Lujinxingia sediminis: one gene and its partner. Each later gene encodes a partner of the first gene's protein in a complex. Links are inferred from orthologs where the notes say so. Each region holds a gene or a part of one and is shown on either strand. Other genes may lie near its edges.

Region 1 (9,193 bases):
CAGGTTGGTTGCCGGATGCAGCGCCCCGTACTGAAACGACGCCCCCAGCCCAAACACGTTATTAAGGTAGTAGGTCCCGCTGACCCCGGCCATGACGTTGCGCACGTAGGCATCGTTCATGCTGAACGTCGCCATCGGCTGCAACTCAAAGCGCGCGGAGCGGTGCAAGAGCTGGCGGCGAACAATGGGGCCGCTGTCAATTGCGGCGATCTCTTCGCCCTCAGCGGCTTCAGCAGGAGCGTGCGGCAGATAAAACGCGCACAGCGCAAGGGCGAAGACCAGGGGCCAGCGTCGATTCGACTTCATCATGAGCTTCTCAACCAGACAGGCGTCATTTCGAAACACACACACGCATCAGCGCTGCGCGGGCTCTTCGCTATCGGAGTATTCAAAGGCGGTGGGCACGTACAGGCTCAACCCCGCACCGACCGACACCGAGTGGGTCAGCGCTCCGTCAGGCAACCCACGCAGCTGGGCGTTGTAGATGGTGTCGCGAACCTCCAGGTTCAGCGCCATCCAGTCATTCAGAAACACCCGGGTAGTCAGCGCCGCGGTGCCCGCCAGGCCGCTCTGGCCCGAGGGACGCGCAATCGACGCGGAGTTCGCAAAGAGCACCCCGGCCGAGACCGACACATCGTAAAAGAAAAGCCCGCGGTTAAAGAGCGCGAACTTCCCGACCAGCGGCGCAAAACCCACCTCCGCGCCGCCCGCCCAATTCAGGTAGGCCGCATCGGTGCTCGCCCGCGCCTCGGTGTCCACATCGCGGAAGCTCTGGGTCGGCCCGCCGATCACCTCTCCAAAGTCATACCAGTCAAAGAGCGCCCCGGCGTAGAAGCGCTCGCTGAAGTGGAAGTTGAGGTTCGCTCCGACACGGAAGTTCCGATAGATGGAGTCATTGACGTTCACACCGAAGCGCGGCGAGAGATCCAGACGCTTCTTCTGAAGCACCGGCCGGCGTTGGATGACGTGAATGGTGTCGGAGAACTCCTGCACGCTATCCTGAGCGCTCACGGGCGAACTCAAGACTGTGGCGCTGCCCAGGGCAGCCAACGCGAGCAGATGGCGAGCGGCGAAACTACGGTGCGGCATGGTCCTTCCAGAGGCTGGGGCTTGAGCGCTTTGCGCCAGCGGCCCGCTACAGCTCGACCGGGGAGTGATCCCCGCGTGGGTTTACCTTCGATTCGCTGCGGCGAGGTATATCACAGGGATTTTTGGGGCGGCAAGAGCCCCTCTGCCCCATGTGGGGGTTCGCCGGGTGCGCAAAGCCGTTGTGGGCGTTGCTCATCGCGCCCGGCGTGCACTTGTAAAAAGACGCACACCGGGTCGCACGCGGCGATCACATAAAGAGTGCTTCAACAAACTCGCTGGAGTTAAAGGCGCGCAGATCCTCGACGCCCTCCCCGATGCCGATGTAGCGCACCGGCGCATCAAGCTCATCGCAGATACCGAGGATCACCCCGCCCTTGGCCGTGCCGTCGAGCTTGGTGAGCACCACACCGCTGATGTCGCAGGCCTCCTTGAACATCGAGGCCTGCTGGATGGCGTTCTGACCGGTGTTGGCGTCGAGCACCAGAATGGTCTCATGCGGTGCACCGTCGAGCGCCTTACCGGTCACGCGCCCGATCTTGCCCAACTCGTCGAGCAGATTGACCTTCGTGTGCAGTCGACCTGCGGTGTCACAGATGATGACATCGGCGTTCTCGGCGATGCCTTTCTCGATGCCGGCGTAGATCACCGAGGCCGGATCCGCGTTGTCCTCACCGCGGTGGATGGGGATGTTGGTGCGTTTGGCCCACACGTCGAGCTGCTCCACCGCGGCGGCACGGAAGGTGTCGCCGGCGACAAGCATCACGCTCTTGCCTTCACGCTTGAGCTTGCTGGCAATCTTGCCAATCGTGGTGGTCTTCCCCACGCCATTGACGCCGATCACAAGCATCACAAAGGGTTTGTGCGCGTCGAAGTCGATGGCGCTCTCGTGCTTGCTGAGGATCTCCTCGCAATAGGCGCGAATCTTGCCCCAGATCGCAGCCGGGTCGCGCTTCTCGTCACCGGAGAGCTCGTCCTCGACGGTGTCGATGATGCGCTGGGCGATCTTCGCGCCGATATCGGCCGTAAAGAGGATCTCCTCAACCTCATCAATAAGGTCATCGGGGATCGTGTCCGCGCTGAAGAGCTTGCCAAGGCGGTCCACAAATCCGGTGCGGGTCTTCTGCAGACCGTCGCGAAGCGACGCGGGCTCGGGCGCCGAGGGCTTCTCAAGCTCGGAGGGCTTTGCCGCCGGCGCTTCTACTTCGGTCGCAAGGTCGGCGGCCACCTCTTCGGCCTTCGGGGCAGGTGCCGGCTTCGGCGCCGGTTTGGGAAGTTTGGGCTTTGGCAACGTGCCCGCACCGCTCTTCGTACGCTCAGCCTGGGGGCGAGGTTTAGGAAGCGAGATGGAGCTTTCCTCACCAAGCCCTGCGCCCTCCTCAGGCTCTTCGCGCTCAGGCGACTTCGCTTTGGGGCGCGGAAGCCCGGTGAGCGCCTTCTTCAGCGCATGCTCGGCGGGCGCCTCGGCCGGCGCTTCGCTCACCTCTTCCGAAGATGCCTCGGCCGGCGCTTCGCTCACCTCTTCCGAAGATGCCTCGGCCGGCGCTTCGCTCACCTCTTCCGAAGATGCCTCGGCCGGCGCTTCGCTCACCTCGTCCGATGGCTCCTCGGCCGGCGCTTCGGTCTCGGCGTGATCACGTGCTGAACGCTCAGTGGCCTCAGCCGCTGTCTCTCGACGCGCGCCTTCACCTTTGACCCGCGCGCGTTTGGCGCGCTTGATCTCGGCCAGGGTCATCCCCTCGTGGATCTCCACCGGAGCGTCGACCTCGTCGCGATCTTCGAGAAGATCAGCCGTCGGTGCCTGACCACGCTCCGGCGGCTCGGCCCGAGGTCGATCGCCGGGCTTCTCGCCGCCTTTTCGCAAAAAGAGCAGCAGCGCCACCACCGCGATCAGCACCACGGCTACCAGCACGATCGGCAGCCAGTTCACCGCCTCAACTTCGGCGGCCTGTCCAATCAACGTCAACGTCGTCGCGCTGCTCAAAAGCGTCTCACTCATCCGTCCATCCATGCTTAGAGTTGATCCTGGCCTGTCTACCCACCGCAAACGCTCGCACAAGCGCCTCCACGTTCGGTTTAGACGGCGCGTTTGATCGTACAGGCCTCTTTTGCCCCGCCGATGCGCCTGGCGTCAACCGGGCGCGCCCGGCGGATATGCCCTCAGGAGGCCATCGGCTCGTCGACCTCCGAGAGACGCACCGAGACGATCTTGGAGACCCCGGCGTCTTCCATCGTTACTCCGTAAAGCATCTGGGGGGCTTCCATGGTGCGGCGATTATGGGTGATGACGATCATCTGACTGGTCGTGCTCAGATCGCGCACCATCTCGGCAAAGCGACCCACGTTGGCCTCATCGAGCGGCGCGTCGACCTCATCAAGCACCGAGAAAGGCGTGGGCTTGAGCATGAAGATCGAGAAGATCAGGCTCACCGCCGTAAGCGCCTTCTCACCACCGGAGAGCAGCGTGACGTTCTGCAACTTCTTACCCGGCGGCTGCACCTCGATATCCACCCCGGTCTCCAGCATGTTGGTCGGGTCGGTGAGCACAAGACTGGCTCGTCCTCCTCGGAAGAGGCGCGGGAAGACCTCCTGAAACTTGGCGTTAACCGCCTCAAATGTTTCTTTGAAACGCTTGCGGCTTTCGTTATCCATGCGCGCAATCACGTCCCGAAGGTCGGCGACCGAACGCTCAAGGTCGGCCTGCTGCTCGGCCTGAAAACGATGGCGCTCCTGGGTCTCGGCAAACTCCTCGATAGCCAGCGGGTTGACCGGTCCCAGCCTCTCGATGCGCTTACGTAAAAACTCCGCGCGCGACTTGCGTTCCTCCGGCCCCAGCGCGATATCGCGCACCAGCGGCTGCGCCTCGGCCAACGTAAGCTCAAAACGCTCGGCGAGCTGCTCGTCGATATGTTCCATCGCGAGCTCGGCCTCGCGGGTGGCGACCTCCAGAGCCTGAAGTGCCTCCTGAACTTCATCAAGCGCCTTGCGCAGCGCGCGCACCCTGAGTTCCTGCTCCTGGACCGCCAGCGCAACAACCTCAAGAACTTCTTTAGCCTTTTTGACGTCAGCGCGATGGATGCCGTGATCGCGCTCAACATCGGCGAGCTCTTTCCTGAGCTCTTCAACGCGCATGGTAGCATCGCGCGCACGCTCGCCCTGCTCTTCAATCTCGCGGGCAAAACGGGCGATCTGCCCCTCGGCATGACCGATGGCGCCTCGCAGGCGGCCGGCACTCTCTTCGAGGTGGCGGCGACGCTCGCGCACCTGAGCCACACGCACCTTCTCGTCGGTGAGCTCGGCGTTTCTCGCCTCCACCCGGGTGTTGACCTCGTTGAGCTGCTGCATCAGCTCACGCAACGCCCTTTCCATACCGGGAAGCGTCTCGATGTACTCCTGCTGACGCTCCTTCAAAACCTCAAGTTCTGCCTGAAGTCCCTGATGGAGTTCTTCGTGCTCCTCAAGCTCCGCCTGCAACTTTTCAACGCGAGCGGTGGCGCGGGCGCGCTCGCGCTCTTCGTTGTCACGCTCCTGCATCAAGCCACGTGCACGGTGCACAGCCTCCTGCAGCGCCTCGCGAACCGACTCTACCTCGTCTTCGGCGATGACGAGGTCCTCCTGAGCCACCTCAAGTGATCCTTGAGCTTCTTCGTCAGCAACGATGAGGTTTGCAAGTGCGGCCTTTCCGGCTTCCAGGTCGCGGGCCTGCTTGAGCAAGGTCTCGGCCTGCTCACCCACGCCACCGCCCACGACCCGACCGTCGGCAAAGAGAATATCGCCCCGGGCGGTTGCCCAGGCGCGGGTCTCCCCGGCATCGCTCCCCGAGGGGACAAGCGAAAGATCATCAACGAGCTCCAGCCCGTTGAGCCACCCGGCAAGCACCCCGCGCGGATCATCCTCAGGGCTCGGGAGCACAAAACACCCGACCCGGCCGACGTCTTCGCTTGCCAGCATCGCCAGCGCATCAAACGCTGCCTGTCGCGTCTTCACGACGATATCGCCCAGGCGGTCACCCAGGTACGCGGCGTAGGCGGCCTCCCTGCCCTCGGGCACCGCCAGAAAGTCTCCGGCCGGACCCAACACATCCTCACGCCCTTCGTCCCGGGCCCAGGTCAGCACCCGACGCACACCTTCCTGATACCCCTCACCGCGCTCGCGCATCTCCTCCAGACTCTGCACGCGAGCGCGGGTGACGGCGAGTTGGCTGGCGATCTCGCGGGCATCATCTTCGGCTTCTTTCAGGGCTTCGCGCGCCTCGGCGTGGCCTGCCTGGGCGTCGCCGCTCTTGCGCTTGAGCTGCTCCACCTCCTCGGCGACCCGGGCGTGGTCCATGGTCAGACGGCTTAGCGCACGAGTCAGGTCGTCGACATCCTCTCGCGCCGCACCCAACGCCTGCCCCGTCGCCTCGGCACGCGCGCCCATCTCGCCGAGCTGGCTGCCGACCCATTGCAGACGGTCACTGACCCGATTGGCATCACTGCGCGTCTCGTTGAGTTCCTTCAGCGCGGTATCGCGACGGCCGGTGAGCCCGTCGCGCTCCTCCCGAAGACGCTCCAGCTCCTGCTGCACGCGCAGCACCGCCTCATCATCGTCTTCGGGTTGGGCTACAAAAGATTCAAGCTCTTCTTTAACCCGCAAAAGCTCAATCTTGAGATGCTCGCGTCGCTCCTCCTGGCTTCGTTTTTCGTCGGCCAGGGTGAGCGCGCGCTCTTCGGCCTGGGAGATAGCGTCAGTCGCGTGTTCAAGCTGTGAGCGCGTCAGATTAAGGCGCGTATCGAGCTTATAAAAGGACTCGGTCAGATCGGCATGACGACGTTCTGCCTGGTGGGCATCAACGCGGGCAACGCGCAGCTGCTCCTCGCCAGCCTCAAAATCAATTTTGGATTGATGCTGGGTGCGCTTTGCTTCGCCGAGCTGGCGTCGCGCGTCGGTGGCGCGGGCCATCGCGTCACGACGCTTATCGAGCAGAAGTGCGATCTCAAGGGCACGCAGCTCTTCGCTAAAACGCTGATGCTCCTCGGCCTTTCGGGCCTGTCGCTCCAGTGTGCCGAGTTGCTTGGTGATCTCGTCGAGCACATCACGGGTGCGCTGGAGGTTGAGCTCCGTACGCTCAAGTTTGCGCTCCGCGCGGTCGCGCTGGCCCTTATATCGGGTGATGCCGCTGGCTTCCTCGATGATCAGGCGACGCTGCTGAGGTTTGGCGTTGACGATAAAGCCGATCTGGCCCTGCTCAATGATGGAATAGCCCTGTTTTCCAAGGCCTGTTCCCGCCAGCAGGTTCTGAATGTCCATCAGGCGACAGGGGATCTTGTTGATGAGGTACTCGCTCTCACCGCTGCGATGCAGGCGTCGGGTGATGGCGATCTCAGCCACGTGACGAAGTTCGCGCGGCAGGCCGTCGCCGGTGATCCAACCGGGCGCAGACGTATCCTCCTTCTCCTCGCTTTCATCCTCCACGTCGACCGCAAGTGCGCCCTGCAGGGGAGCCTCAACGGCAGGCTCCTGAACCTCGACCGGCGACTCGACATCCTTATCTGTGTCGACCTCTTCAGGGGCGTCGCCGCTTGCGTCGAGCTGCTCTTCTTCAGCCGCCTCCATCACCCGCGCGGTGTTCTCGAACACCAGGGTGACCTCGGCCAGCCCCCCGGGGCGATGCTTCTCGGTGCCGGCAAAGATCACGTCCTGCATCGAGTCGCCACGCAGACTTTTGGGCGACATATCACCCATCGCCCATTTGATGGCATCGACCACGTTGCTCTTTCCGCAGCCGTTGGGCCCGACGATGCAGGTCATTCCGTCGCTGATATCGACGGTGACGCGATCGCGAAACGACTTAAACCCCACAATCTCAATTCGACGTAGTTTCATGCCGGCGGCTCAACCCCAGGGTAGGTGCGCACTCCGCGCGCTTCCATTAAGCGCGCCAGAGGCGGCGCACGTTAACCCCAAGGAGGCATCGGGTTCAACCGCCGTAACACACCGACCCAAAAAGACAAATTCACACTAAAACTCAGACACTTACCACCTCCGAATAAAACGAAGCGGCACATCCCCCTTCGGACGAAGCGTCACGGAAGGGTCGAGCCCCACCACGGACTCCGAAAGATCCTCGACGCGGTAGCGCTCAAGGATGGTGGCGAGCACGAGCACCAGCTCCATCATCGCAAAATGATTGCCGATGCAGACTCGCGGCCCACCGCCGAAAGGTAAGTAAGCAAAGCGGGGCAAGCGCTTCTCCAGCCCATCAAGCCAGCGCGAGGGCATAAAACGCAGGGGATCATCGAAGAAGCGCTCGTTTCGGTGCACGACAAAGGTGGGAATCATGACCTGATCGCCCTTCTCGACGTGCCAGGGGCCGACCCTCACATCGACGGCGGCCTCGCGCCCCACGATCCAGGCCGGCGGGTAGAGGCGCAATGCCTCCTGAGCGACGCCCTTGAGGTAGGGGAGGTCATTGGCCGCGTTGGCACCGAGAGCGCCGCCCCGGTGATCGAGCTCATCGTGGACGCGTTGTTGCGCGCCCGGGTGGTTGGCCAGCAGGTAGAGCGCGTAGGTGATCGCCAGTGCCGTGGTCTCATGGCCTGCCAGAAAGATCGTCATCGCCTCATCGCGAAGCTGACGATCGCTCATGGCATGGCCCTCATCATCGCGAGCCTGAATCAGGCGAAGCAAAAGGTCATCGCCCGGGCTCTGGTCCCGCTGACGCTCACGAATCAAATCCCCGAGCACGTCGTCGAGCGTCTCCACCGCTCGCTCATGAACCGGCTGCAGCGGGGGATCGACGTAAGTTTTGATAAAGCGCCACATCGTATGGACGCGCTCATGAAAAGCGTCCATCCCGTCTTCAACAGCTCGGCCGATACGGTCGATCTCGTGCTCCATCTCCAGATTGAAGAGGGTTTTGACCACGATACGCAGCGTCAACTCCATACTGTCGTGATGGAACTTGCGGTCGGCCTGATCGCCCCACGTCTCGATCATCGCACGCGTAAGGCGCACCATCGCCTCGGCGTAGGCCTGGATGTGACGACGTTGAAGCGTAGGCGCGGCGAGTTTTCGTTGCCGGCGCCAGAGCTCCCCGTCACTGGTGAGCAAGCCCTGGCCGACAAGATCATCGAGCTCGTGCGTGATCTGATCCTTGATGAAGTCACCGGCCTTTCGCAGCATCACCACTTCGATGAGTTCCGGATCGCCGAACTGCCACATGGTGTTGCCGGCGAAACGAAAGCGAGAGACGTCGCCGAAGCGCTCCTGAAGCCCCTCGATCATCGGAATGGGACCGCGAGCAAAATCTCGCAACGTCAGGGCCAACGTCAGTCCACTGGGGCCAGGAACCTGAAGAGCAGAGCGATCAGGGGGAGAGGACATGGCATCACTCGGGGGTCAGCGCAGGCGAGATGGGCCCACTGCGAGAAGTTCAAAGCGTAAGCCAAGATTCGCACAGCGGGCTCTACGGTCAAGCCCTGCCCGCTACCCCTTATCCCCCTAACGCGCTTGAAACATCGCCTCGACCGAGGCCCGTTCGCCATCCGTCGCGCTTCCGGCGACCTGAACCGGCGGTGGATTCACAGCGCTCGCCGGCGCCGATGCCGGCCAGAGCGAAAGCGCCAGCGCACCGATTAAAAAGATCATCAACCCCAGAGCAGCCAGCTGGGGCTGGGGCTGCACTTCGATCGTCTCCCCCTGCATACACACTCCCTGTGCACATGCGCCCCACCCGGCCCTGCTGGCCAATCGATGCCGCGCATGAAGATGTCATCCCTGAGACTACCTTTAAACATAATCACGACACCGCCCACCACGGAGCCAGCGTTGACAGACCTCTACCTGGGCCCGGGCTGCCGCGCTGTGCTCCCCGGCGATGCCGCACAGCTCGATGCGCAGATCTGGATGCGCCCTTCACCGATCTGGGAGCACCGACTGATTCATGTCCGAGACTGGCGCGCGGTGATCGTGGGAGAGCGCTGCGCGCTTGAGGCCTGCTGGGACGATGTCATGGCAGCGCTTGGACGGGGCCACACCAACGCTCTCGCGAACATCCCGGGGGTACACAGCGGGATCTTCTGGCATGAGGGTGCGCACGCATCGATCTGGTGGCGCGATCGTTTCG
Region 2 (5,360 bases), on another replicon or contig:
GCCCAGACCCCTGAGGCGCTCGCCGAAGATCCGCGTACGGCCATCGCGCTCATCGATCTTCGCCCGCTGGCCGGCCCGGCCTCCCGCGCCGCCGATCGCCACGCTGCCATCGAACATCTGCGCGGCGACGACGAGGGCGCCTCCTTTGTCGAGCAACTCTTCGAAGGCCACCGCCAGCGCGTCGCTCGTCACGGCCAGACCGTTTACCTGCTCGAGCCCGACGTCAAAAACGGCGAAGGTGGCATGCGCGATCTCAACTGCATCGGCTGGGCCGCGCGCTGCCGATGGCAGATCGACGCCCGCACCCAGACCCGCGATGATGTCGGCTGGACCGAAGAGCAACGCCTGCGTTACATCGACCGCCTCGACGCCATCCTCGGGGTCCGCAACGCCCTGCACCTGATTCACGGCCGCAAAACAGACCGCCTCACCTTCAGTGATCAAGAACTTCTGGTGCGCCTGGACGAACTTCGCCTGCAATCTCCCCAACACCTCGAAACGGTCGACCCGCACGCCATCGCCGAACACCACCGCCCCACCGACGACCAGGACCGCCAGCGTCTCAACCCCCAGGTGGAGTCGCTGATGCGGGCATACTACTGGCAGGCCCGCGCCGTCAGTGTGACCTGTGAGCGCATGCTGCGTCGTTGGTCGGCTTCAAGCCCCCCCGGACCGGCGCGACAACTGAGCAGCTTTGACATGATGGGCGATGTCATTCAACTTCCTGACCATCACCACGACATCCTCAGCGCCGACGAAGTTTTTGAAGCTCTCAGCCTGGCCAGCACCCACGACGCGCTGCTCGACCCGCGCCTGGAGTCGGCGATGGAGGCCGCAGTCGGCACCTGGCCGCTGGGTGATGAAAGCTCGCCTGCGCGCTCCCACCGCCTGCGCGCGCTGCTCACCTCGCCCACAACCTCCTCGCGCACCTCCCAACGTCTGCTGGATCTGGGCATTCTCACGCGCACCGTCCCCGAGTTCGATCCTCTGGTCTGCCACGTCCAGCACGACGTCTACCACGTCTACACCACCGACGTTCACTCTCTGAAATGTCTGGAGCTCGGCCGCGAACTCCTCAACGGCGCGCCGGGTGCAGCCGGCCGCTGGCCCTTCTTCCGCTACGTCGCCTCCAGCATCCACGACGCCGAAGTCTTTCTGCTGGCCTGCCTCTTTCACGACATCGGCAAAAACCGCGGCGGCGATCACAGCCGCAAAGGTGCCGTCCTTATGGAGGCCATTGGCCCTCGCCTGGGTCTGGAGGCAGCCCAGGTCGATCTTCTGGCGATGCTCGTCCGCGAGCACCTCACGTTGAGCCTGACCTCGCGCCGCCGCGACCTCTCTGACCCACATGTCGTCGACGAGATCGCCGAACGCCTGGGCGATGTGGCCACCCTCAACCTGCTCACCGCCCTGACCTTCTGCGACATGTCCACGGTGGCCCCCGACGTGATGAACGACTGGAACGCCACCCTGCTCATGGAACTCTACCGTCGCCTGCGCGAGGCGCTTGAGCAAGGCGATGAGCGCCACCGCGCCGATCCACGCGGACTTCGGCGCATTCGCCAGCGCCTGGAGCGCCGCATCCAGGATCTGAGCGACTGCCCGATGGAAGACATCGATCTCGACACCTTCCTCAATGATCTTCCCCAGGAGCATCTTCTGCACGCCGAGCCCGACGCCCTGGCCCGTCAGCTCGCCGCCTACACCCGGGCCCGCCGAAACGATGTGGAAACCCGCATCCAGGGCGTCGCCGTCGAGCTTGCACCGCTGCCCGAGCGCGGCATCACCGAGATCATCGTCTCCACCGTCGACACCCCCGGTACCCTGGCCCGCATCGCCGGCGCCCTCTCCAGCGCCGGCGTTAACATCATGGCCGCCGACATCGTCTCCACCGCCAGCGGGCGCACGCTCGACATCTTCCACATCGCCCACTTCAACCCGGCCGCTCTGCCGGTCTCGGAGCCCCGCGCCGTCGATGATCCGCGCCGCCTTGAGAAGATCACCTCCCGCATCATCGATGTGCTCGAAGAACGCCTCGACGTCGACGAACTCCTCCAGCAACGCTTCGACGAGCGACGCCTCACACCCCGCCCCATCCCGCAGGTTCCCACCGAGGTGCGGGTCGTCGAACACGCCAGCGAACTCTTCACCGTCATTGAAGTTCGCGCCCCCGACCGCCTGGGCCTGCTCTACCAGATCACCCGCGCGCTCTGGGAGGCCGGTGTCGAAACCCGCGTCAGCCGCATCGACTCGCTCGGAAGTCAGGCCATCGACAACTTCTACGTCGAGGAAGCCCACGGCGGAAAACTCTCCGCCAAGCGCAGCGCCGAGGTCGTTGCCGCCATCGAAGACGCCTTAAGTCGGCTGCCTGAGAACTGAGGCAACGCCCTTATCACCTGGCCTCATCGGTTGCCGGCCTTGCCCTGCGACGGCTGCCCGCTTAGCCTGCGGACGGCACCATCGCCCCACGCACCACCCGCACTCCTTTGGTTTTCGGAGGCCCTATGAAGCTCGACGAAGCGATCGACAGCTACCTCTTCCATCTCAAAGTCGAGCGTAACCTCGCCGAAAACACGATCCTGGCCTACAGCAACGATCTAAGCCAGTTTGTCGACTTCCTCACCGACGCCGAGAGCGACGCCCCCCGCCCCAGCCCCGATATCGAGGCGATCAGCGACGCCGACATCAGCGCTTTCCTCGCCCACCAGCTCGGCGAATCGGTGAAGACGCGCACGATCTCCCGAAAACTCTCCAGCGTGCGGGGGCTCTTCAAATTCTTGCGCCGCAACCAGACGCTCGAACGCGACCCCACCGCCCACGTCGACGCCCCCAGCTACGGCACCCGCGTCCCCACTGTGCTCACGCTCGATGAGGTCGAAGCCCTGCTAAACGCCCCCGACCGCTCCAGCCCCGAGGGTCTGCGCGACTGGGCCATGCTGGAGGTCCTCTACGCCACCGGCCTGCGCGTCACCGAGCTCGTCACCCTGCTCATTCGCGAGGTCGATTTGAATGCCGGCTACGTGCGCGTGGTCGGCAAAGGATCCAAACAACGCGTGGTGCCCCTTGGTGAGGTTGCAATCGAGGCGCTCGCTGAGTATGAGGACCAGGCGCGTGGCCAACTTCTGGCCAACGCTGGCGGACCCGGCGCCTCACCGGCGCTCTTTGTCACCCGCCGCGGCGGTGCCATGACCCGCCAGGCCTTCTGGAAGAACATCAAACGCTACGCCGAGCTCGCCGGCATCGACAAACCCATCAGCCCGCATAAGCTGCGCCACAGCTTCGCCACCCACCTGCTGGAACGCGGAGCCGACCTGCGCATCGTGCAGGCCCTGCTCGGTCACGCCGATATCAACACCACCCAAATCTACACCCACGTGGCCCGTGAGCGCCTCAAACGCCTCTACGACGACCACCACCCGCGAGCCTGACTCGCCACACACGCCATGAAGAGCGCCCCCGGCGGCCCCCGCGCCGCAGACAACGCCCAGGTCCCCCCTGAGCTTCGCCTCGATCTGCCGAGCTACCAGGGCCCGATGGATCTTCTCCTCGACCTGATCCGCGAGCACGAAGTCGACATCTTCGACATTCCCATCGCCCTGATCACCGCCGAGTACCTGCGCTACCTCGACCAGCTCCAGGCCCTCGATCTTACCGTCGGCGGGGAGTGGCTGGAGATGGCCGCCACCCTGGTCTACATCAAGTCTCGCACCCTCCTTCCTCCCGACCCCGAAGAGGAAGACGACGAACTCGGCCCCGATCCCCGCGAAGAGCTGGTGCGCCGCCTCATTGAGTATCAAGTCTTCAAATGGGCCGCCGAACAACTCGACGATCGCCCCCAGCTTGAGCGCGACTTCTTTCTGGCCGCCCCCAAAGCACGCGAAGAACGCAAGCAGGTCGGCCCCCCGAAGTTGCGCGAAGCCGACATCTCCGACCTTGTCGACGCCCTGCGCCGCGTCATCGAAAAGCAACGCGAAGAGCCGACCTGGGCCTACGAAATCACCCGCGAAAAACTCACCCTGCGCGGCATGGTCCTGGAAATCTCCTCGATCCTGCGTGATGAGCCCCGCATCTCCTTTGAGTCCCTCTTCAGCGAAGGCCGCCTGACCCGCCACCGCGTCGTCACCACCTTTCTGGCCCTCCTGGAGATGACGAAGTTGCGCATGATCAAGCTCTTCCAATCTCGCCTGGGCGGACCTGACACCCTCATCATCGAGCGCGCCGTCATCGACATCGTCGAAGTCAGCCAGACGCTTGAGTTTTACGACAGCACACCATGACTGAGATCCTCGACGAACAGACCACGCGCGCCCGTGTCGAAGCCCTGCTGCTTGCAGCCGAAGAGCCCCTCTCGCTCGACCGCTTCCGCGACGCGCTGCCCGCCGCTTCGGCCGAAGCCCTCCACAAAGTGCTCCGCGCGCTGGAGCTTGAATACGCCGGCCCCCACCGCGGCATCCACCTGGTGCGCATGTCCGGCGGTTACCAGCTTCGCACCAACCCCGATCCCGAGATCGGCCAGGCGATCCGCAAACTTTTTGAGACCCGCCCGGTGCGTATCTCGCGGGCGGCGATGGAGGCTCTGGCCATCATCGCCTACCGCCAGCCTCTGACCCGCGCCGAGATCGATGAGATTCGCGGCGTCAACTCCTCCGGTGTCCTTCAGACCCTCCAGGAGGTTCAGCTCATCGAAGTCGTCGGACGCCTCGACGACATCGGAAAACCCAACCTCTACGGCACCACCCCCCGCTTCTTAGACTTTTTCGGCCTGGAGAGTATCGGCGAGCTTCCCACCCTGGAAGCCAGCGAACTTCAGGCTCTTATTGAGATGCACAACCAGCTCGAAGATCCCGAGGCCGACGTCGAGATCGACCACGCCCCCGACGAGCTTGCTCCCCTTTCTGACGACCAGGAATAGCCCGGCCCGCCTCGAAGTTGGCCCGCCTGAACCCGTCGCCTCACCCCGATCCTTTGCGATCTGCCTGACCCGGAATACCTGTTATGGCCCAAGAAATGCGCGTCCAGAAGTTTTTGTCCAAAGCCGGCGTCTGCTCCCGGCGCAAAGCCGAAGAGCATATGCTCGCCGGCCACATCAAGATCAACGGCAAGGTCTGCAAAGAGCTCGGCACCCAGGTCGACCCCTCTCGCGACACCGTCGAGTTCCAGGGCTCGGTGGTGCGCCTGCCCGAGAGCTACATCTATGTCTTGCTCAACAAGCCGGCCAACTACATCACCTCGCTCACCGACCCGGAGGGCCGCCCGGTCGTCGTCGATCTTTTGCCGGCCTCCATGCCGCGGGTCTGGCCGGTCGGCCGCCTGGACTGGGACAGCGAAGGCCTGCTGCTTTTGACCAACGACGGCAAGCT

The links.
Region 2: the proteins of smc (region 1) and EA187_RS10330 are in contact, whole or in part, in a crystal structure (PDB 3ZGX), measured with the Bacillus subtilis proteins. The link is inferred for Lujinxingia sediminis from one-to-one orthologs.

The regions. Positions count from the first base shown.
Region 1 is NZ_SADD01000001.1:1,384,760-1,393,952, forward strand. Bases 3,047-7,341 are described here. They hold smc (chromosome segregation protein SMC), read right to left. Parts: upstream 6,952-7,341; coding sequence 3,247-6,951; downstream 3,047-3,246. Other genes in these bases: ftsY (signal recognition particle-docking protein FtsY), read right to left, coding at 3,047-3,085; EA187_RS05600 (cytochrome P450), read right to left, coding at 7,102-7,341. Also shown: EA187_RS05580 (outer membrane beta-barrel domain-containing protein), read right to left, coding at 1-309; EA187_RS05585 (outer membrane beta-barrel domain-containing protein), read right to left, coding at 355-1,089; more of ftsY, read right to left, coding at 1,337-3,046; more of EA187_RS05600, read right to left, coding at 7,342-8,451; EA187_RS05605 (hypothetical protein), read right to left, coding at 8,569-8,772; EA187_RS05610 (asparagine synthase-related protein), read left to right, coding at 8,896-9,193. UniProt on the Bacillus subtilis protein: Required for chromosome condensation and partitioning.
Region 2 is NZ_SADD01000004.1:305,830-311,189, forward strand. What follows is about bases 2,449-5,360. They hold EA187_RS10330 (segregation and condensation protein A), read left to right. Parts: upstream 2,449-3,443; coding sequence 3,444-4,277; downstream 4,278-5,360. Other genes in these bases: xerD (site-specific tyrosine recombinase XerD), read left to right, coding at 2,505-3,428; scpB (SMC-Scp complex subunit ScpB), read left to right, coding at 4,274-4,912; EA187_RS10340 (pseudouridine synthase), read left to right, coding at 4,996-5,360. In the rest of the region: EA187_RS10320 ([protein-PII] uridylyltransferase family protein), read left to right, coding at 1-2,379. UniProt on the Bacillus subtilis protein: Participates in chromosomal partition during cell division. May act via the formation of a condensin-like complex containing Smc and ScpB that pull DNA away from mid-cell into both cell halves.